3 regions of the Brevibacillus sp. BD137 genome follow, and region 2 is predicted to be linked to each of the others. Evidence: riboswitches for the same ligand, from Rfam matches in the RefSeq annotation. Region 2 holds a riboswitch; each other region holds the start of a gene.

What was found. A riboswitch is a leader RNA that binds a small molecule or an ion and turns the genes downstream of it on or off. The one in region 2 is predicted to bind cyclic di-GMP.
Region 1: it holds a riboswitch for cyclic di-GMP, as region 2 does, so the genes downstream of both, ODZ53_RS06855 (hypothetical protein) here and ggt (gamma-glutamyltransferase) in region 2, are expected to answer to the same signal.
Region 3: it holds a riboswitch for cyclic di-GMP, as region 2 does, so the genes downstream of both, ODZ53_RS10055 (GNAT family N-acetyltransferase) here and ggt (gamma-glutamyltransferase) in region 2, are expected to answer to the same signal.

Annotation. Positions count from the first base shown of each region.
Region 1 is NZ_JAOTNO010000003.1:27,904-35,435, reverse strand. It holds gene carB (carbamoyl-phosphate synthase (glutamine-hydrolyzing) large subunit) at 1-1,678, shown strand, start outside; gene argF (ornithine carbamoyltransferase) at 1,623-2,594, shown strand; cyclic di-GMP riboswitch class II at 2,690-2,770, shown strand; gene ODZ53_RS06855 (hypothetical protein) at 2,738-2,956, shown strand; gene ODZ53_RS06850 (DUF5317 domain-containing protein) at 3,027-3,578, shown strand; gene ODZ53_RS06845 (HD-GYP domain-containing protein) at 3,562-4,899, shown strand; gene ODZ53_RS06840 (histidine phosphatase family protein) at 4,928-5,467, opposite strand; gene ODZ53_RS06835 (argininosuccinate synthase) at 5,745-7,004, shown strand; gene argH (argininosuccinate lyase) at 7,001-7,532, shown strand, end outside.
Region 2 is NZ_JAOTNO010000003.1:254,658-262,189, forward strand. It holds gene ODZ53_RS07850 (glutamine--tRNA ligase/YqeY domain fusion protein) at 1-328, opposite strand, end outside; gene ODZ53_RS07855 (SET domain-containing protein) at 408-1,025, opposite strand; cyclic di-GMP riboswitch class I at 1,267-1,355, shown strand; gene ggt (gamma-glutamyltransferase) at 1,537-3,255, shown strand; gene ODZ53_RS07865 (methyl-accepting chemotaxis protein) at 3,335-5,323, shown strand; gene ODZ53_RS07870 (glycerophosphodiester phosphodiesterase) at 5,384-6,103, opposite strand; gene ODZ53_RS07875 (ABC transporter substrate-binding protein) at 6,134-7,462, opposite strand; gene ODZ53_RS07880 (carbohydrate ABC transporter permease) at 7,495-7,532, opposite strand, start outside.
Region 3 is NZ_JAOTNO010000004.1:15,514-23,045, forward strand. It holds gene ODZ53_RS10050 (methyl-accepting chemotaxis protein) at 1-1,053, opposite strand, end outside; gene ODZ53_RS10055 (GNAT family N-acetyltransferase) at 1,046-1,600, opposite strand; cyclic di-GMP riboswitch class I at 1,792-1,875, opposite strand; gene ODZ53_RS10060 (peroxiredoxin-like family protein) at 2,047-2,709, opposite strand; gene ODZ53_RS10065 (Crp/Fnr family transcriptional regulator) at 2,793-3,467, opposite strand; gene ODZ53_RS10070 (DNA alkylation repair protein) at 3,467-4,306, opposite strand; gene ODZ53_RS10075 (hypothetical protein) at 4,442-4,627, shown strand; gene ODZ53_RS10080 (amino acid ABC transporter substrate-binding protein) at 4,866-5,642, shown strand; gene ODZ53_RS10085 (amino acid ABC transporter permease) at 5,716-6,375, shown strand; gene ODZ53_RS10090 (amino acid ABC transporter ATP-binding protein) at 6,390-7,136, shown strand; gene ODZ53_RS10095 (KTSC domain-containing protein) at 7,202-7,465, opposite strand.

The DNA of each region.
Region 1 (7,532 bases), 230 kb from region 2:
TAAAATCGTGGACACTTGTGCGGCAGAATTTGATGCCCAAACCCCTTACTACTATTCGGATTGGCAAGGAATAGATGAGGTCGAGACACTGTCTGGCCGCAAAGTCTTGGTACTTGGCTCAGGTCCTATACGCATTGGTCAGGGAATCGAATTTGACTACTGTTCTGTGCATGCAGCCAAAGCACTTCAGGCAAGTGGTATTGCGGCAGTCGTTGTGAACAACAACCCAGAGACGGTCAGCACTGACTACGAAACTGCCGACCATCTATATTTTGAACCACTTCACGTAGAAGACGTGCTGCATATCGCAGAGCGCGAACAGGTTGAGGGCGTCATGGTTCAGTTCGGTGGTCAAACTGCGATCAATTTGGCAGCCAAGCTGGAGAACGCGGGGCTGAAAGTAATGGGTACGTCGCTTACCGCAATCGAACGCGCGGAGGATCGCGAGCTGTTCTACGCCATGCTGCGCAAGCTGGACATTCCGCATATCCCCGGTAAAGGAGTATCGTCCTTGGAGGATGCGACAGCGATAGCGGAGGAAATCGGCTTCCCTGTTTTGATGCGACCTTCGTACGTCATCGGCGGGCAAGGTATGGTAGTTGTCCACAATATCGACGAGCTACAAGCTACCCTTCACGACTGGTTGAACCATCCGGACATGAGCATGTTCTTCCCGCTCCTCGTGGATAAATACGTTCCAGGCAAGGAAGCAGAAGTAGACGCGGTATGCGACGGACAATCTGTTATCATCCCAGGGATTTTCCAGCATGTGGAGAGGGCGGGCATCCACTCAGGCGACAGTGTAGCCTTGTTCCCGGCTCCTCATCTGACGGATGACATCAAGCACAAAATCGCGAGCTATACCGAAGCAATCGCGAAGGAAATGGAAGCGGCCGGGTTAATCAATATCCAGTTCGTCATTGATGGCGAAACGGTTTATGTACTGGAGGTAAATCCTCGTGCATCACGGACCGTACCGATTACAAGCAAAGTGACTGGCGTCCCGATGGTTCAACTGGCGGTTCGCGCACAATTGGGTGAAAAGCTGTCGGAGATGGGCTACGGTACAGGGCTTTTGCCAGAGATTCCGTTTGCAGTCGTCAAGGCACCGGTTTTCTCCACGATCAAGCTGAACGGTGTAGACCCGGTACTGGGTCCAGAGATGAAATCGACGGGCGAAGTTCTCGGCTTGGGGCATTCTTTCGAAGAGGCAGCAGGCAAAGCCTTTGCTTTCAAGGACAATTTGTACGGCGACTGGCAAAAGGGTCAGTTGGTCATGATTTCTCTGGCAGATGGAGATAAGCAGGAAGCAGTAAGAGAGCTGCTGGGGCGACTCCAAGCTGACGGCGCGGAACTGGCGGCGACTCCGGGAACGGCCGAGTGGCTGGCAGCCAAAGAAATTGTCGTGAAGCATATCGTGGCAGATGAAGCGGCGTGGATCGAGCTGTTGCAAAAGGAAGAAGCGGCTTTCGCTCTCGTTACTGCGACGAAAGGCAATCGTCAGGGCCGGACAGGATTTGCCCTGCGAAGCAGGATGGTACAACAAGGTGTGCCATTGTTCTCCGCTGTCGATACGTTCGAGTTATACGTGAAGTCTATTTTGAAGAAAAGAGGTGGCTCGCATGCAGCCAGTGAAGATATTGGAACACTTTCAAAACTTGCCGTTACAAAAGCATAAAGGAAAAGACTTTCTACGCGTCGATGAATTCAACGGGGAAGAATTGATGGAGCTGCTCCATCTGTCTGCTCACGTCAAGCAATTGCAAAAGCTGGGTCAGCCATTTCAGCCTTTGCAAGGCAAGACGTTGGGAATGATCTTTGACAAGGCTTCGACCCGCACGCGCGTCTCCTTTGAAGTAGGGATGCACCAGTTGGGCGGCCTGGGGATGTTCATGAGCGGAAAAGAGCTTCAGCTCGGACGTGGGGAGCCGATCAGCGACACAGCAAAAGTTCTCTCTCGGTACGTGGATGCCATCATGATTCGCACCTTTTCCCACTCCTATGTAGAAGAGCTTGCTCTGCACGCGTCGATCCCCATTATCAATGGTTTGACCGATCTGTACCATCCTTGTCAGGCTTTGGCTGATCTGCTGACGATCTGGGAGCATAAGGGCAAGCTAAAAGGAATCAAGCTCGCCTATGTAGGAGACGGCAATAACGTGGCGAACTCACTGGTGCTGGGCGCAGCTCTGCTTGGTCTTGATGTGCGGGTGGCGACTCCGGTAGGCTACGAAATGGATACAACCATTGTCGCAAAAGCTACAGGGTACGCGAAACAAAGCGGTGGAAAAATGATGGTGACCACTGATCCGATAGAGGCTGTCATGGGGGCAGATGCTGTATACACGGACGTTTGGACTAGTATGGGTTTTGAAGAAGAAAATGAGGTGCGATTGAAAGCATTTGCCGACTATCAAGTGAACGAAAAATTGGTAGCAGCGGCAGACCGTAATTATCTCTTCTTGCACTGCTTGCCAGCACATCGTGGGGAGGAAGTGACAACCGGGGTCATCGACGGATCGCGCTCTGTCATTTTTGATCAGGCTGAAAATAGATTGCACGCACAAAAAGCGATCTTGGCGGCGCTGGTGTGAACATAGTTCTAGTTAAATAGAACTATCTGCAATTAAATCGAATAGACTATGAATCTATGATTGCCGAATTTTGTCACTTATGTGTAAAATAAAGGTAGGAAAGAAGCGAAGAAGTACGGACTGTATCTGGTCGCTTGGTCCGTATGGAGCCAGTAGCGAATCCAACCTTTTTCTTAATGGAAAAGGAAAGGGGAGCAGGGGCTGTACTTGGTCGCTTGGCCTCTGCATCACGGACAGTAGCGAAGCCAGCTTTCTCCACTATGCTTGAAGGAGGGGAAAAGAAAATGAAAAAATGGTTCGCGGCAATTATGATGGTGGTAGCAATCGTAGCAGCTACTTCTGCAAACTTCCATATTGGATAAATAAGCGTATCGGAGAAACAAACACCGCTTGGCTGAGTGGTGTTTTTTCTTCAAGCTTGGAGGAAACAACATGCTATTGGATGTAATTGCCCTATCTTTTCTCGTAGCATTGCTGCGAGGGGGAAGAATCAAAGAATTACCTAAGTTCAACCAAATGAAACTTCTTTTCGTTACCATATTGCTGCAGGCTTGTGCAGTCTTCTTCCCTACGATCGGTGGCATTTTCATATCGATCGCGTATGTGTTTATATTGGCCTTCCTCGTTTTTAATCGAGAATTTGAAGATATGCGGATTTTTTTAATCGGCTGGTTGCTGAATGCGATTGCAATTTGGTCTAACAATGGAAAAATGCCAATCGATTTAGTTCAAGCAGCAAAGCTTCCTTATGATTTAGAGCCAGTTATAAACGGAACGAATTTCAAGCATAGTGTATTGACGGAAAGTTCGAATTTTCCGTTTTTGACGGATGTCATTTACATGCCATCTTTCATTCCTCGGATTATTAGCATCGGCGATATTTTTATTATGTTAGGTGCCTTTTTACTTGTTCAGCGATTGATGAATAAACCGATTTCATTACTACAACTTCGCGAAGGTAAAAGCTATGCGACAAAAAACTAATTTTGCGGTTTGGATAAAAGGGATTGTTGTCCAGGTTGGATTTGTCATTGCAGCAATCTATATTTTTTACACATCTTCATCTGAATGGGCTGCTCGTGAGCATTGGGGGGTATTATCTACCTACACCCTCCTGACCATTTTTTCCTGTTTTGCTCCCGTGCGTATATCTAATACGATTTTAACAGTGAACAATGCTGTAATCTTTTCGGGTATCTTGTTGTACGGAGTCTGGGTCGGAGTATGGGCTGCTGTTATTGAATCTTTAATCATTGCTTTTCTGGGAAGGTTTAATCCGCTAAAAGCTATTATTAACATTGGGCAATTGTTAATGACTATATGGACAGTAGCGTTTTTGAAGGATTGGATCGAGGGCTTCGGAACTGTTTCTCCCATTATTAGCGATTTGTTTTTGGCTGTTGTGTATTGGTTTGTGAACCTGATTTTATGTGGATTGGGTATCTCTTATTTTCATCAAATGACCTGGGCGCGAACCGTAAAGATGATGGCAAAAGGCTTTACCTCGACTTACTTGTTGCTTTTAATTCTTGCCGGGGTAGGTTCACGATTAGTAGAGTTATATGGTCCGTTAACACTAATTCCTATGATGATTGCGTTTATTACGATCAGCTACGTTTTTCATCATTACTATGACAATCTTCAAAGGCTTCAGCAAAAAGTGGAAGAGGTCAAATCATTCAATCACAACTTCTTAACGACGATGGCTGCTTCCATTGACGCACGAGATCGATACACAAGTGGACATTCTCAGCGTGTAGCTTACTGGGGAAGAGAAATTGCGAGAGATATTGGTTTGGCCGAACGAAAAGTGGAGGATGTTTATATCGGGGGAATCCTGCACGACATTGGAAAAATTGGCATCGAAGACGAAATTCTCAATAAAAAAGGAAAGCTCACTCCAGAAGAGTATGACAAGATCAAGCAGCACACCGTCATTGGTTACGAGATCATTTTGCAAGCAGGGATGTTCAATGAATTGCTTCCTGCGATCCGCTCCCATCATGAGCGTATAGATGGAAGGGGCTATCCGGATGGTTTAGCCGGGGATGAGATTCCGCTGATGGCGAGAATTTTAGCGATTTCAGATGCTTTCGATGCGATGGTCGCGGACAGGCCTTATCGAAAAGGCTTGCCTGTGGAGGAAGCGCTTCAAGAAATCAAAAGGGGCTCCGGTACCCAATTTGATCCGATATTGGCGGAGCATTTTATCAGAATCGTTCAGCGACTGCCGTGCGATGAGTTACAGAGCATTATCGGAATAGAGTCCATCCCACAAAAACAGTTACAGGAGGCAATCAGATGAGCTGCCCCTTGTAACTGTTTTTATTCGTTTACGACCATATGCGGACGAGCTCTCTGGTTTCTAAATGGCAGGTAAGCTTGAAGACATCTGGATTGCTTAATTTCTCCCAATCGTGAAAGCCAAAGCGATTATCTATTGATTTCATGAGCAAGGCCAGTAGGCATCCGTGACTAACAAGCACAATGTTTTTATGCACGTCTGCCAAAATCTCAGTGAGCAGCGAATTTGCCCGGTTGATAGCAGTAAGACTGGATTCGCCTCCTTCAAAATTAAGAGTCAAGTCATCGAACGTATCGCGGAGTCGCTCGAACCAATCCTCACGTGGTACTCCGCTAAGGACACGCTCGATCAAGCGCGTGTCTTCTTCAACCACGATTCCGCGTTCCTGTGCAAGTGGCTGGATGGTAGCAACCGCCCGATAATACGGACTCGAAATGATTCGATCAATGGGGGCACCAGCGAAGAAGGTGGCAAGCTCCCGAGCTTGTACTTCTCCCTTTTCCGTGAGCAAGGCTTCGGGTTCTTGGCCAACAGACTGACAATGACGTACCAAATAAATTGTTTTCATAATCCCTCCAACAGACTTCTCCTATGGAATTCCTCCATTCACTCATTCGTTGCCCTGGATAAGTTTCCCTTTTGATCACGAAAACGTTTATGCATAAACAGATGATGAGTATGCATAAAAACAAGACACTCTTTATACGAGAAGTGTATATTTTCATTGCGTATTCGTCTTTGAATATGAATTAACAAGAAATTCACAAGAAAAATAGTTGTATTTTTATTAGTTCGTTTGTATAATTACTCGCATAAGAGAAACTTCGAAACGGGGAGAGAGAATGATGGCAAAAGAAAAAATTGTGTTGGCCTATTCAGGCGGTTTAGATACATCGGTAGCAATTAAATGGCTACAAGATACGTATAACTACGATGTCATTGCAGTTGCATTGGATGTAGGGGAAGGGAAAGACCTCGATTTCGTACAGAAAAAAGCATTGCAGGTAGGGGCATTGAAATCAATCGTAGTGGATGCTAAAGATGCATTCGCAGAGGAATTCGTATTGCCAGCTCTGAAGGCGAACGCGATGTACGAAGGGAAATATCCGCTAGTGTCCGCACTGTCGCGTTACCTGATTTCGCGCGTGCTGGTTGAAATCGCGGAAAAAGAAGGCGCAGTAGCTGTCGCACACGGTTGCACAGGAAAAGGAAACGACCAGGTACGTTTCGATGTTTCCTTTACAGCGCTGAACCCGGATATCAAAATCGTGGCGCCGGTTCGTGAATGGGGCTGGACGCGTGACGAAGAGATCGAATATGCGAAAAAGAACAATATTCCGATCCCAATCGATCTGGACAATCCATACAGCATTGACCAAAACCTGTGGGGCAGAAGCTGCGAATGCGGTGTTCTGGAGGATCCATGGGCTGCTCCTCCAGAAGGTGCATACGATCTGACGAAGTCGATCATGGATGCTCCAGACGAAGCAGAAGAAATCGAAATCACTTTCGTGCAAGGGAAGCCAACTGCATTGAACGGCGAAGAGCTCCCATTGGCTGAGCTGATCCTCAAGCTGAACAAGATCGCTGGTAACCATGGTGTAGGCCGTATCGACCATGTAGAAAACCGTTTGGTGGGCATCAAATCTCGCGAAGTTTACGAGACACCGGCTGCGACTACTTTAATTTTGGCGCACCGTGAGCTGGAATTCTTGACCCAACCACGTGAGGTCGCTCAATTCAAACCGATTGTCGAGCAAAAACTGGCGCAAGTGATTTACGAGGGTCTTTGGTTTTCGCCAATTCGCAATGCTGTCCAGGCATTCATTGAAGAAACGCAAAAACACGTAACGGGTGTCGTACGCGTGAAGCTGCACAAAGGACATGCAATCGTTGTAGGCCGTACCTCTGCATCGTCTCTCTACAGCCATGAGCTGGCGACTTACAATGCAGGTGACCAATTCGACCACAAAGCAGCACTCGGTTTCATCAAGCTGTGGGGTCTGCCAACAAAGGTATACGCACAGGTAAACGAGGGTGTACTGCACGAGAATAAAAACACGGCCATTAAGATTTTGGATGAAAAGGATGCGATCAAGCAATGAAACTCTGGGGAGGACGCTTCACGAAGCCGACAAATCAACTCGTAGAAGAGTATACCGCTTCTATTTCTTTCGACCAGAAAATGTGGCGACAGGACATCGTTGGAAGCCTGGCTCATGTTGCCATGTTGGGCAAGTGTGGCATCCTGCCGATGGAGGAAGTAAGACAGATCATTGCTGGCTTGAAAAAAGTAAAAGAGAAAATTGAGCGCGGGCAAGCTGAGTTTCTCGTTGCGCACGAAGATGTGCACATGAATATTGAAAAGATGCTGATTGAAGAGATCGGTCCAGTGGGGGGCAAACTCCACACTGGACGCAGCCGCAATGATCAGGTTGCTTTGGATATGCACCTGTACCTCAGAGAAAAGCTGATGGAGATTATCCAATTGGCGATGTATTTGCAAGAGGCATTGTTAGAACAAGCAGGCCAGCATCTCGATACCGTCATGCCAGGCTATACACATTTGCAACGTGCGCAACCGGTATTGTTTGGCTATCACCTGATGGCGTATGTGTCCATGCTGCAACGCG
Region 2 (7,532 bases):
TGTACATCTCTTCAAAGTAATCAGATGCAAAAAACAACCCGTCCCATTCGAAGCCAAGCCATTGAACGTCCCTTTTGATAGCTTCTACGTATTCGATGTCTTCCTTCACCGGGTTGGTATCGTCAAAACGCAGGTTGGCCTTGCCGGAGAATTCTCGTGCCAACTCAAAGTTTAGGCAGATTGCTTTTGCATGTCCAATATGGAGATACCCGTTCGGTTCTGGGGGAAAGCGGGTAATGATTTCCTTTACTTTGCCCTCTTGCAAGTCATCAATCATGATATTGCGGATAAAATTGGATGCCGCTACCTTGTTTTCCAATGAAATCAACCTTTCACTTCACCTTTACATTCCATAATACTGATTCTCTTCCCAGAGTTCAACAAAATCGGGTCGTTGACCGACCCGCTCACGTCTCCCATTGCTGCCCCGTTTGCCATTGTGACCTGCAATACAGGTGAATAACAGAATCAATGGCTAAGCGCTGCTCCGTGATCCCACGAATCGTTTCGAGATGCTTCGAGGGAATCAGATGCAGCAAAGGCTGTTCAACATGATTGAACCGTTGGAATGCTTCCGCTGCAATCCGATCCCACTGCGGGTAATACCGAAGCAAATCATCGGGCATTACACGGGAGCGGTCCGTGTCGGACTCGGGCAAACACTCAAAAGGTTCATCCAAATTTAACGTTCCATAATCATCAGTCAGCTCTTCGCCCGGAAAAATATCCCGTGCAGCCAATTCCATATCATACATGGTCGGCACACAATTCGCATGAAAGCTGTGGTTCACGTACCTTGCCTTATCCCAACAAAGAATGTACTTTCCGAACTGGTTCTTAAATGAATATTTTTGTACGTCCTGTTTTCGTAATGAGTCAAGTCTTTCCACAAATGCAGGGTCCAATACTTGGTCCAAATCATCCTGTGCCCATACAATCGTTCCTTTTGGGATAAACCTCGTCGCAAACACACCGTACCCGATCTCATCGTTGATATAGCGCAATTCTGTATCGGGATGCATCATGGCCTTTTTTTCACTCCTTGGCAGATGTGCCTTTTTATCATCATAAGCAGCTTTGCCCGAAGAGGTGTGTGAATATCTTTCGAAAAATACATAGCATTCCTGACTATTTTTACGGATTAAAATATTTTTCTTATTTACCACAAATGGTAAATAGTCTATATTATTGGCAAACGGAGTTTTTAGGAACATTTTCCCACAACGATCGAATCAGTATATGTGTCATTTTATGCTTCACCCATTGATATCGAAACGGCATACCCGGGGAAATCCGGCGACGCAAAGCTACAGGGGCTACCTCCGCAACAGCGGACACGCTTGCCAGCTACCGAAGTATTGATGTAGGACGCGACCAATGATCCTATATCATTGGTCTTTTTTTGCGCTCATAATGTCTATTTTTGTCTACTTTTGTATGTTTGTGTATTTTTAACTTTTAAAGGAGGTGAGGCAACAGCGGATAGCCGGTTTAATAAATCATTATTCTTTTCATCATGAAGGAGGTTTCATAGGAATGTCATTCTGGAAGAAACTCTCGACCGTCGCGCTGACTGCTGTCATCGGGGTATCAACATTCTCTGGAGCACAGGCTGCTAACCGTCCAACATCGATGTCACCGAACGCAATGGTGACGACTCCTCACTATCTGGCTACGGCTGCGGCCCTGAAAACACTGGAAGACGGCGGAAATGCAGTAGATGCTGCTATTACGGCCGCTTCCACCTTAGCTGTTGTCTATCCTCATTACACAACCATTGGCGGAGATAACTTCTGGCTCATCTACAATGCCAAAACAAAAGAGCTGAAAGCGCTGAACGGCAGTGGTCGCGCAGGCGAAAAGGCAACCATCGACTATTACAAAGGCAAAGGCTACGAAAAAATCCCGTCCCGCGGTTATGAATCAGCAAACACTGTCCCTGGTGTCGTCTCCGGCTGGTGGGAGGCGTACAACTACGCCCATAAAAGCATGGGCAACAATAAGCTTCAATGGAACAGACTGCTGGAGCCTGCCATTGGATACGCCGAGAACGGATATCCCGTCTCCCCCAACCAAGTATATTGGACAAAATACGCGACAGATCCAACTGACAATGACTTGAAGAATCTTCAACGTTTTGATGGATTCCGCAAAACATTCCTGAAGCCCAACGGCGAACCTTATGCAGCGGGCGAAATTCTCAAACAAAAGGATCTTGCCAATACTTTGCGAATCATTGCGAAAAAAGGCGCTGACGGTTTTTATAAAGGAGAAGTTGCGAAAAAAATCGTAGCAGACATGAAAGCCAACGGCGGATTGCTCACGTTGAAAGATTTTGAGAAGCATACCTCTACGTGGGCAGATCCCATTACGGTAGACTACCGCGGTTACAAAGCGTATAACGTTCCGCCTAACTCCCAAGGCATGGCATCACTCTCTATTCTTAATGTTTTGAATAACTTTGACCTCAAGAGCATGGGTGAAGGAACACCCGATTACTACCACACGATTGTGGAAGCTACCAAACAGGCTTTTGCTGACCGCGACAAATGGCTGACTGACCCTGCCTTTGCGGATATCCCTGTGGATGAGCTGTTGTCCAAGCAGCACGGGAAAGATTTAGCTGCGCGCATTGATTTGAAGCAAGCAGCCAAATCCGTAGAACCGCTTGATCCTAAAGGCGATACAACCTGGTTCGGGATCGTCGACAAAGATGGAAATGCCGTGTCCATCATTCAGAGTCACTACTTTGACTGGGGTTCCGGCATCGTAGCGAAAGATACGGGTGTCCTTTTGCAAAACCGCGGAAGCTATTTCTCCTTGGATTCCAAACACATCAATCACTTGGAACCAGGAAAACGCACCTTCCACACCATTAACCCAGCTATGCTCTTTAAAGGGGACAAGCCTTATCTTCTTTACGGAACACAAGGGGGAGAAGGACAGCCGCAAACGCAAGCTGCACTCGTCACACGCATCGTCGACTTTGGTTTCAGCGTGCAAGACGCAATCGAAGCGCCAAGATGGCTGCATGGACGCAACTGGGGATCTGCTTCCAACAATCTCAAGGTGGAAAGCCGCATCCCTCAAGAAGTCCTGGACGAGCTCATTAAACGTGGACATCCAGTCGAAAAGCTGGAAGCAGCCTATACCGATGCGATGGGACAGTCCGGCGCAATCCTGATTGACCCGCAAACCAATGTAAAATTTGGCGGTGCTGACCCTCGCGGTGAAGGCGCAGCAATGGGCTATTAATATTTTGTCAGACTGCTGAGCTCATCTCAGCAGTCTGACTGTTCTATTTCGCATTCACGGATTAGGAGTGGACAAACCTATGTTTTTGTTCAACAAACTCAGGAACAAAATGATTCTTTGGTTTCTCGTCGTGGCCGTCATTCCACTTACTGCCGTTTCGTTGTTTATCACGAGCAGCTTTTCATCCATTCTCATTGATAAACAAAAATCATCCTATGTTGACCTTACTTCCAGTACAGCCATCGCTATGGATCAATATCTGGACCGGCGTATGACAGAAATTCAAGTTTTAGCCCGCACCTCGGATATTCAATCCGATGATGCAGTGGCAAAAAATGAATTTATTCGCAAGTTTACCGAGGAAATGAAACTGTATGACGGAAATACGTTTATCGCAAGCGATGGAAAAGTAACGGCTGATACGTTCCCCAAAAGCGTTGGAATCAATCTTGGCGAGCGCCAATTCTTCAAAGACGGTATGCAGGACAAGCCCAGCTTCTCCGATGTTCTTGTTGCGAAGACAACCGGCAATCGCTCTATCATCGTCGCTTCCCCTGTAAAAGGGAAAAACAACGAGAAGCTTGGTGTCTTAACCGGACTAGTCAATGTAGATGACTTCACAGCTACCTTTCTCAAAGATTTGAAAGTAGGCAACGATGGTTATCCGATTCTCGTTGATAACAAGGATCAAATTCAATACCATCCTACCCAGGATCTAATCGGCAAACCGCTTACGGAATCCGCTCTGCCGCAACCATTAATGGAAATCCTTAAATCAGGAAAAACGGAAAAGGGCTCATACAGCTACTCGGACAATGACAAGGAATACGTTGTCACCTACTCCCCCATTCCCAAGACCAACTTTGGTTTGTATCTGCACATCCCTGTCGAATCTATAACATCTGCTGTTTCATCCGTTACCACCATGGTTAGGATCATTGTCATCATTGTTGTTGCTGTCGTGATCGCAATCGCCTACGCTGTTTCCCGGCAAATCTCGCGCCCTATTGCGGCAGTTGCCTCCGTGGCTAACCGCATTTCCGAGGGTGAACTGACTGTACAACCCTTGCAAATTCGAACAAAGGATGAGGTTGGACAGTTATCCCAATCAGTAAACACAATGGTGCTCAACCTGCGAACGATTATTCAACAAGTAAATGATACAGCTTCAGATCTTGCTTCTTCTGCAGAGGAATTGTCGGTCAACGCCGACCATACAAGCAAGGCTACCGAGCAAATCGCCATAACGATTCAGGAAGTAGCTTACGGTGCGGAAAAACAAGTGAAGAGTGTAGAGGAAAGTGTCACCGCAATTCAAGGCGTATCGACAGGGGCTCAGCAGGTTGCCACGAATGCACAGCAAGCTGCCGAATCGGCTTTGGGCGCTTCCCAAATTGCAGTGGAAGGCAATCAGGCCCTTCAGGTCGTTATCAGCCAGATGCAATCGATCGAGAACACTGTTGGCAACATTGCCGATATCGTCAAACGATTAGGAAACAGCTCGCAGGAAATCGGACAAATCGTTCAAGTCATCACCGCCATAGCTGAACAAACAAATCTGTTAGCGCTTAATGCAGCGATTGAAGCGGCGAGAGCTGGTGAACAGGGGCGCGGTTTCGCCGTTGTGGCAGACGAAGTGCGCAAATTGGCTGAGCAGTCCGCACAATCCGCGCAACAGATCAAACTGTTGATTACGACGATTCAGCTCGAGTCAAACCAGGCTGTCCTATCGATGGAACAAGGCACCAAAGAGGTCGCCACTGGACTTACGGTTGTTAACAATGCAGGCAAGTCCTTCGAACAGATCCAAGATGCTGTCACGCAGGTCGCAAGCCAAATTCAAGAAGTAAAGGCTTATTCTGAGCAAATGTCTTTTGGCACCAAACAGGTGGTAGAGTTGGTTAGTGTCATTGAAGAAGTAGCGGAGAATTCTGCTGACGGAACACAAAGCGTATCGGCCGCCACAGAAGAACAGCTGGCAGCTATGGAAGAAGTCAGTTCATCATCTACTTCTTTGGCAAGAATAGCCGAAGAACTGCAATCTCATGTAAGCAAATTCAAAATTTAGTCCAACAACAAAAAGGAAAGCCGCCTTGCAAATTGCTCGGCGGCTCTTTCCTGCTTGTGCTTATACAAACTCCCACATCCGGTCAGGATGATTCGTGCAAATTTGAACCTGAGGATGCCACGAAATAACTTCGCGGATATGTTTCGGATCATCCAGCGTCCACGCGATGACTTTGAAGCCTTTTTCAATCGCGGCTACTGTTAGCTCACGATTCAGAAACGGATATCCCATGGAGAGGATCGTAGCACCTGCTGCCTCCATCTGTTCCAGCATGAGTACAGGGCGACCATATACAATCAGACCTGTCTGCACTTCTTGATCGAGCGTGCGAACGTGACGAATCAGATCATGATCAAATGAAGTCAGGTACACCTCTTGCTTCATTCCGTGCTTTTCTACAAGCGCGAGCACCTTTTCAGCGATATCCGGGTACATATCACTTGTTGCTTTCAACTCGATATTTAGTGTGCAGCGACCTTTTACTGCGATCAGCGCTTCCTCCAGTGTAGGGATTCGCTCGCCCGCAAACTTGTCGCCAAACCAGCTCCCTGCATCCAGCTCACGCAGCTCTGCCAAGGTACGATCCATGACCAGACCGCGGCCATTGGTCGTGCGCTCCAGCGTAAAGTCATGAATCAGCACCGGAACACCGTCACGCGTCAGCTGTACATCAATTTCCATTGCTTTGATAGCTGGCTCTGCCAAAGCCAGTCGAATCGCTGTCATTGTATTCTCCGGGGCTTTGCCTGACCACCCGCGATGTGCCATACAAATGTTCATTTCGCCAGCTCCTCTATCATTTCGTTTCTATTATTTTTTCAAAAGCTTGCTGCCTTTTTCCGTTGCCGTCTGCATCGCTTCATCTACTGTCGCTTGGCCAAGCATCGCACGCTGCAGTTCTTTTTGAATCACATCCTGCAATTCTTTGTAGCCTGGAGCCATTGGACGAGGATAGCCATATTGCAGCTGATCTACCGCGACCTTGAAGTTTGGATCTTTTTCATAGAATGCCTTCATTTCAGCCGAATCAATTGCTTCTGTCGTAACAGGCATATAACCGGAAGCGATCGACCACGGAACCGTTTGCTCGGTATCGGTCATCCACTTCATGAATTCCCACGCCGCTTTTTTCTCTGCATCAGTCGACTTCGCCAGCATCACGAGATTCGCGCCGCCCGTTGGCGTACCAAAGTTTTTATTGGCCGGAAGGAATGCTGCGCCCATGTCAAATTTGGCATTTTTCTTCAATTCCGTCAAGGAGCCTGTCGATGTAAAAATCATGCCTACTTTCTGATTCAAGAAGTCTTGCTCCGCTACATCCCACGCATTGTAGTTTTCTCCTGGAGGGTTTTTCATGATGCCTTCCTTCACCATTTTGGACCAGAGCTCAAGTGGTGCTTTTCCTGCCTCGTTGTTGATCGTCAGCTCTTTGCCGTTCTCACTCAGAATGTTGCCCCCGCCTTGGAAAACAAGCGCTTCGTAGAACCAGATATCAACTGGTGTCGAGAAGCCGTACCGGGTAATTTTGTCTCCCTCTTTTTTGCTCAGCTTTTGAGAAAAGCTGACCAGCTCATCCCATGTTTTCGGACCATTCGAATCAAGCCCTGCTTCTTTTAACATATCGCGGTTGATGTACAGCAGTGGAGTGGAGCGGTTAAATGGCACGGCGTACAGTTTGTCATTCCAATAAGAGTTTTTCATGAGACCTGGAATGTACTTCTTTTCATCCCCTTGGGAGTAAGGTGTCAAATCTTCCAAAACCTTTGCATCCGCAAATGCCGCGATCGAAGCGATCTCGACCATCGTGACATCTGGATTATTGTTCGCTGCTACAGATGCCAATACTTTGGAATGGTTCTCTTGATACGCCCCTTGGTAGGCTGGTTTGACGATAATATCTTTATGTGTTTCATTGAATTTTTTGACCATATCCTCGATGGTTTTCCCACGAACGCCACCCAACGCATACCAGAAATCAATTTGGACAGGGCCACTGGATGCTGTAGACGCTGCAGGCTGAGAAGTGCTACCTGTACTAGCAGACTGTTCTTTGCTAGATGATCCGCATCCAGCCAATACTCCTGACAAACCGATAGTCAATGCACATAGAATCGTTCCAGTTCTTTTCAATGAAAACATGGTTTGATTTCCTCCCTAAGAGTTCTCTTTTATTATTTGGATTGATAGATGAACGCTTTGATAATATGCC
Region 3 (7,532 bases), on a different contig from region 2:
GCCGTGTTCACCTGCCCGAGACGCTTCAATCGTGGCATTGAGTGCCAACAGGTTGGTTTGTGCAGAAATATCGGAAATGGTTTGAATGATTTTCCCAATCGATTCGGTTTCTTTATTGAGCTCTTGAATCAGCTGGTTCGTGCCTTGGATGTCCGTGATGAATCGTTCAAAGTCATTGCCGATGTTGCCAATGCGTTTTCCACTCTCGCTAGTGGCTTCTTTGGTCGATTCTACGTACTCATGCATTTCTGTAACAGAGCGGGTCATGTCCTCAACTTGCAGATTCGTCGAGCTCATTTCCCGACGCAGCTCGTCTGTATTGCTGGTCTGGACCGTAAAGGACTCCATAATGTCTTGCAGGGAAGCGACGGTTTCGACAGCGCGAACATTTACACCATCTGTTACCTTGTTCAAATTCTCTTGATAGTCTTGCATAGAGGTGAGAGATTCATTGATCTGATCGAGAACACGTTGCAACGATTCCTTCGAGGCAATCGCTTCTTGCTTTTGTTGCTCACTTTCCTCTTGCAGCTTGTTATTGAATACAGCATGCATCATGCTCGTGATAGAGACGAAGCAGAAGGTGAGCAGGAAGTACATCAGGTCAAGATTGCTTGTGGAATGGAAAATCAATTCTCTCTGTGTCAGGAAGTAGTAAGAGACAATGCCTAATGTCGATGCAATGGTCAAAATATTGATGAGTCGGTCTTGATAAATCCCCATGACTGCTACAAAGAACATAATGGTCATGATATTGATCATATGCGGATCCAGTCCAACAATGATGAACATGAAGATTCCGATTACAGCGAAGTTGAAAAACTTCATGAAAGGAGCTGCTTTTTCACGGAAGCGCGGGCGATTGGATATGTAAGTAAAAGGTGCCAGCACGCCATACAAAATACCCAGTATTGTGAAAACGAATGTGTACGAAACGCCTAGAAAGAGGTTTAAGACCTGAACAACCGTAATAATACTTGCGAATACGATTACGACCCAATTGTTTCTTCTTCTCAATAAATCAACGTTATCAATGTTATCCATGTTACCCACCTACCTCGACTTTTACTTGGTTGGATGACGACGAATTGTACCAGGAATATTTCGGATCGTGCTTATTGTCATAGACATCTTTTAGATGAAAGAGGGTCGGAATGGCATTGGCCCCTTTGTAAAAGACAATATCTTTGGTCTGAGTCGCCTTTACTTGATACTTCGTGTTAATAAATTTAAAAAAAGTTGGATCTGCTACCCCGATTGCGTGGGTATAGCCATGCTTTTCAGCGTAATCTATCATCAAGCAAATTCCTTTTTGCCCTAGTTGTCCACGGTATTTTGGCAAAACAGCGAGACTGTCTACCTCCATTACTTTCATATCTTCTGTAACAACATCCTGAAATAGTGATTTCATATAAGCACTTGATTTGGAAAAGGGCGTCATTTCAAATGTTCCACCTGCTTCACCATCATCGGCAAGTAGGAGGAATTGTGCGGAGCCTTCTTTCGCGTACTCCATCTCGAAGCCCATGCTTGTCCATACTGTTTCTTTGATTTCATGAAATTTAGCTAACTCTTGTACGGTTTCTACTTGTTTGTACATAACTTCTCCACTCCATCGTTTTCTGATTACCGTGTTGTGTATGTTTGACGTCCCAAAAGTTATGTTTTTCCATTCTGTTGCAAAAATGAAAGTGCTTTCATCCCCCTTTCAAAAAACGAAACACAAAAAAAGGCCGTTCCATCGAAATGGAACAACCGAAGCTACCAACATCAAAAAAATTGTTCCAAGATGATGGCAACCCGGCTATCATGGTCAAAGACTGTAGACCCGTGGTTTTGCGTCGCCACCTTTCGATGACTTTGCCTTTTGCATTTATTAGCATAATTTGTAAAACTGTGTCGAATTTTGCTAGACATAATCATGCAAAATATAAGCCAAAAGATATACTTTGTCAAGTTTTGGTAGGGTAAAGAAACTAATTGTTCATAAATCATAGACGAACAAAAAACCAGTTGTGATATCAACTGGTCCTTCATTCATAGGCGTTAGGTTAGGGTACGCAGAATGTCTAAAACTTGGGTAGGCTCCGTTCGCGCTTTGTAATCTGGATCTAAGCATGCTAATCGGATTACGCCCTGGTTGTCGAGGATATAAGTAGCAGGAATGGGGAGCGTCCAAGAATCGTCACGATTAAAATGCTTGAGATCAATATCCAATGATCGATAGGTATCCTGTAAATAATCGGGCAGTCTGAAACTGAGTTTATATTTTTCTGCTACCAGATTATTGGTATCGCATAACACGGGAAAGCTCAATCCGTTTTTCTCTTGCATAGTCAGAGAGTGTGCAGGAGATTGTGGACTAATGGCAAACAATTGGGCACCCAGAGAGGTAATCGTATCGATCTGTTTTTGGTATGCTTGCAGCTCCAAATTGCAGTAGGGGCACCAGGATCCACGGAAAAATGTGAGGACGATGGGACCTTTTACGATTTCTTCCGACAAGGTAATGGTCTTGCCAGTGTGGTCGTTCAACATGAAATCAGGCGCAATCGAACCAATCGGCAAGCCCTTTGCGTGTCCAGAGGTCCGCAGCTCCTCGATTGATCTTGTAAATGCATCTGTTACTTCACGAGTGAGGAAGCCAGCTATTTGAATGGTTGTAAAATCTAGCTCTTCGCGCAGGCTCTGAAAATGTGGTTTATCCATATGTCGTCTCCTCTTTTTCGAAAGAATAGTAGAAGTCATAGCTTCACGATATCTTTCTTTTGGAGGGAAAGATGTAAACTGGATTACATCTTCTTTAAAATGTTATCCCGATGAATGGAAATGGTTTTAAAACCTGTTTGAATCAGTTCTTCTCTTGCTAAAGCACGTAATGCTACCGTCACAGCTTCCCGGGATGCCCCGACATGGGCGAGCTCTTGATGGGAAAGAGGTAAGTCAATTTTTTGAAATGCAGAACTGCAAGGAGTACCAAATTGGTCGGCAAGCCTTACTAACGTGGAAATAATGCGATCTTGTAAAGGGAGAAGGGCAAGATTTTCGGCTGCTTGGCTGATCGAAACCATTCTATCGCTAATGATCTTCATGATCTTCATCATTAGTTGTGGATGTTCAATTATGTAGCTCTCAAATTTTGCTTTGCTCATTTTACAAATGAGGCAGGCTTCGATGGTTTCTATATACATCTCCCGTGTACCTAATGACAGGAGATCCAGTTCTCCAAACACATTGCCATCTCCGAGGATATCGAATGTGAACTGCCGACCATCCCGGTTTACTTTGTATAAACGTACTTTCCCCTGTTTGATGAAGTAGAAGCCCTCTGAAAAAGTTTCTGGTGTTTGAATACACGTATTTTGGGGGAAAGAGGTTAAGGAGGTTAATTGATCGATTAAGCGCAAACTTTCCTCGGATAATGAATTCAACAAATAAAATTGGGATAAATATGTGATTCGGTTCATCATTTCTGTTCGGTTTGGGTCTTCATGATTGTTCTTTTCGCTTTGGTAACAATTCTTTTCGTTTCTTTTGTATCCGAGATTCTTAGCCACTCGTCACAAAGCTGCGTCACCCAGTCTGGTTGTGATTTACTGGCATCGTTCAACCAATTCCCTACAGAATCTTGAACATATTTAGTGGCATCTGACTTCACTGGCGTGAGTAAAGGCAGGCAGCGAGCAGGCTCATTTCTCAATGCGTCTATATGCTTACACCAGACCCCTCGTGGGCGTGTGGCTTCTACCGCAAATCGCCGAATATTTTCATCGGTATCAAGTACCCATTCGCTCAGGAGTTGAATGGAATGGTCCAGATCATGCACGAGAGAATCTCGAATCGCCATCCATGCGAGCTCTCTCACTCCAAAATGTTGATCAGCCGCGAATTTTCTTATTTGCCTTAGTTTTTCTTCGAGAGATAAGCTGTTATCCAGGCCGATGATATAGGTACTCCAGCAACGGACACTGTCTGACTTGTGGTTGGCTAACGATAGGAAAACGGGAGACATAGCTGTGGGTTCACCCGATTTGTGTAAGATCGCAAGTAGTTCTTGTCCAATCAGACGGATCGCTTTCATTCCGCTTCGAGATCCCGTTTCTTCTAATTGATCAACAAGTGGGGAGACATGCGCACCCAGTTGAACATGAGGCAGAACGCTTTGTAACAGATGAATATGATCAACAGCCTGCCATTCAGTCAAATTGACGCTTTCTAATTCTCCAGCATGAAGGAGTGCTAATACATTTTCAGGGATGAGCGAGGTTCTACTTGCTCCTTTTCTCGTGTGTACCGAATCCGGCATTTTCAACAAACCCCTTTTCACAGAGATGGTAGACATTCAAAACGGAAATAGGCTGCAACAAAAGTATACATAAAAATCACCCGTAACAAAAATTTTCCAACCATCCGATAACTAGAAGGAATAGGAGGGGATATTATGAAGGAAGCAAAAGTGATTCAATTCTACTTTTCCGGAGGCGGTGAAACGATTAGCATCGAATCCACGGAACCGGAAGAGATCATTCAAATGGTCGCTAATCAAAACGACGGATGGCTCCAGTATGATGATGTTGTCATCAACGTGAGAAATGTTTCATATATCAAAGTGTGCAATCAGGCGTAAGGATAGGGAGCGGATTATATAGCTCCAACACGAAAAAGCTCTCCATTGAATGCGGAGGGCTTTTTCGTGTTGGAGGTAGCCGGGCATTTCCCCAATTATTTGGCGTATATTTCTAAGGTGCTTTTGTTTACTAAAGTATCGACTATTCCTTGCTAATGTGCTATCATGATACCTTGTTAACGTATTACCACTTTATCAGAGTAAAATATAGAGTAGGGAAACGAGGGGGATCATCACCATGAAGAAAATAGCATGGATGTCATTGTTGTTGGGTGCGGTGGTTTCGTTGGTAGTGGGCTGTTCCAGCGCAAAAACTGGCGCTGACGCGAATAAGCTGATTATCGGAATTGATGATAAGTTTGCACCAATGGGTTTCCGGGATGAGAAAAATGAGCTAGTCGGTTTTGATATTGATTATGCACGTGCAGCTGGCGAAAAAATGGGAAAACAAGTTGAGTTTCAAACAATCGACTGGAGTGCAAAAGAGTCTGAACTAAACAGTGGTCGTATTGACTTGATCTGGAATGGATATACGATTACAGATGAGAGAAAAGGGAAGGTTCTCTTTACCAAGCCTTATCTGAAAAACGCACAAGTAGTGGTCACGAAGGCAAATAGCAACTTGACCAAGCTGTCAGACTTGGCCGGTAAAGCAATTGGTTTACAAAAGCTGTCTTCCGCAGCTGACGCGATTAATGCGAGTGAGATCAAAAATCAGGTCCAATCGATTACCGAGTTCCCTGATAACGTACTGGCACTGAGTGATTTGAAGATCGGTCGCGTAGAAGCAGTCATCATCGACCAGATTGTGGCCGATTACTATATGGCAAAAGAGCCGGGAGCATTTAAGCAGTTAGAAGAATCGCTGTCGCCTGAGGAATATGGAATTGGCGTCAAAAAAGGCAACGAGGCATTGCAAAATGAGCTGCAAAAAGCACTGGATGCAATGAATCAGGATGGTACAGCTGCAAAAATATCGGAAAAATGGTTCGGCGAAAATCGTGTATTGAAATAAGCAGAACAGCGATGGCTTCGCCGCATGATTGGCGAAGCCACGCTTTTATTTTCAGGATTAGGAGCATACCCAGATGAGCGTAGACTACATTCTCTCCATTACGAAGCCCATGCTAGAAGGAGCGCAGATGACGGTGCTGTTGTTTCTCATCGCCATTCTGCTTTCCATTCCATTAGGTTTTCTGATCACCTTACTGGCAAAGAGCAGTAATAAGGCGCTGGCCTGGCTCGCGCATACGTATGTGTATGTGATGCGTGGGACGCCTCTCTTATTGCAGCTGTTGTTTATTTGCTTCGGGCTGCCTCTCTTGCCCGTAGTGGGAGATTATTTGGTGATGGATCGGTTCGTCGCTGCATGTGTCGGTTTCGTGCTGAATTACGCAGCATATTTCGCGGAGATTTTCCGTGGAGGACTGCTGTCGATCGACAAAGGACAGTACGAAGCGGCGCAGGTACTCGGCTTTAGCAAATGGCAGACAACCAACAAGATTATTTTGCCGCAAATGTTTCGCGTGGCTTTACCTGCCGTCGCAAATGAATCAATTACCCTTGTAAAAGACACAGCGTTGCTCTATGCAGTTGCCGTCCCAGAATTGCTTCACTTTGCACAAACGGCTGTGAATCGTGACTTTACCATCGTTCCGTTTTTTATTGCCGGAATCATTTATTTGTTAATGACGCTATTGTTAACGTTGTTCTTTAAGTGGCTGGAAAAAAGGTTCAAATTCGAATAAAGGGCTGGCGCAATATGGATATCATTCAAGTATCGAATCTAAAGAAATCGTTTGGCAATCAGGAAGTTTTGCGAGATGTCTCGTTTTCGGTGAAAAAGAACGAAGTCGTGGCAGTAATCGGGCCTTCTGGCTCCGGTAAAAGCACGATGCTGCGCAGCTTGGTCAACCTCGAGCAGGTGAATGGTGGTAGCATTCGTGTGCAGGATGATTATTTGGTGAAGGACGGCGTCTATGCCGGTAACCAGGAAATCAAGCAGATCACGTCGAGAATGGGCATGGTCTTCCAGCATTTTAATTTGTTCCCTCATCTAACGGTGAAGGAAAATCTGGAGATCGCACCACGTGTAGTCAAAGGTGAGGCGTCTTCAGACATCCAGAAAATGAGTGCAGAGCTCTTGGAAAAGGTCGGTCTGTCTGATAAGGCAGACGCGTATCCAGCGAAGCTCTCAGGCGGACAGAAGCAGCGTGTAGCGATCGCCAGAGCACTGATGATGAACCCGCAAATCTTGTTGTTTGACGAGCCTACGTCTGCACTCGATCCCGAACTGACGGGTGAGGTCCTGCAAGTCATCAAGCAGCTTGCCCAGGAGCATATGACGATGATGGTAGTGACGCATGAGATGGGATTCGCACGCGAGGTGGCGAACCAAATCATGTTTATGGACAAAGGGGAATTCGTAGAGTCGGGGACACCGGAGCAATTGTTTACAAACGCTAAATTTGAGCGGACTAAATCTTTTTTGCATCGCGCGTTAAAATAGAGAAGATTAACAACAAATGCCCTCAGTGTCGAGAAGACAGACTGAGGGCATTTTGTATAGACAGGCTACATCACCTGATAGTTCAAGTACCGTTGGCTGATGAACGAATGAAAATGATCGCTGAACGAGTCAGCATTTAAAAACGCATTGTAAGCGTAAGGAGTGACCCGACAGTAAACGAGCTCGCGTCCATCGTGAAAACGGATGTAGAGGTGGCTTGTGGCCAGATCGTAGCGTGCAGCTTTGATCAATTTCGAATCCAGTTCCTTGTAGGTAATTTCTTGAGGTTGATTCTGACGTGGCAGAAATTGGCGGAAAAAAGATCTCAATGTACGTGAAAACTCCTTTATCTAAAAATCGGCTTATCTATTTCTACGAGTCTTCATTTTACGCAAA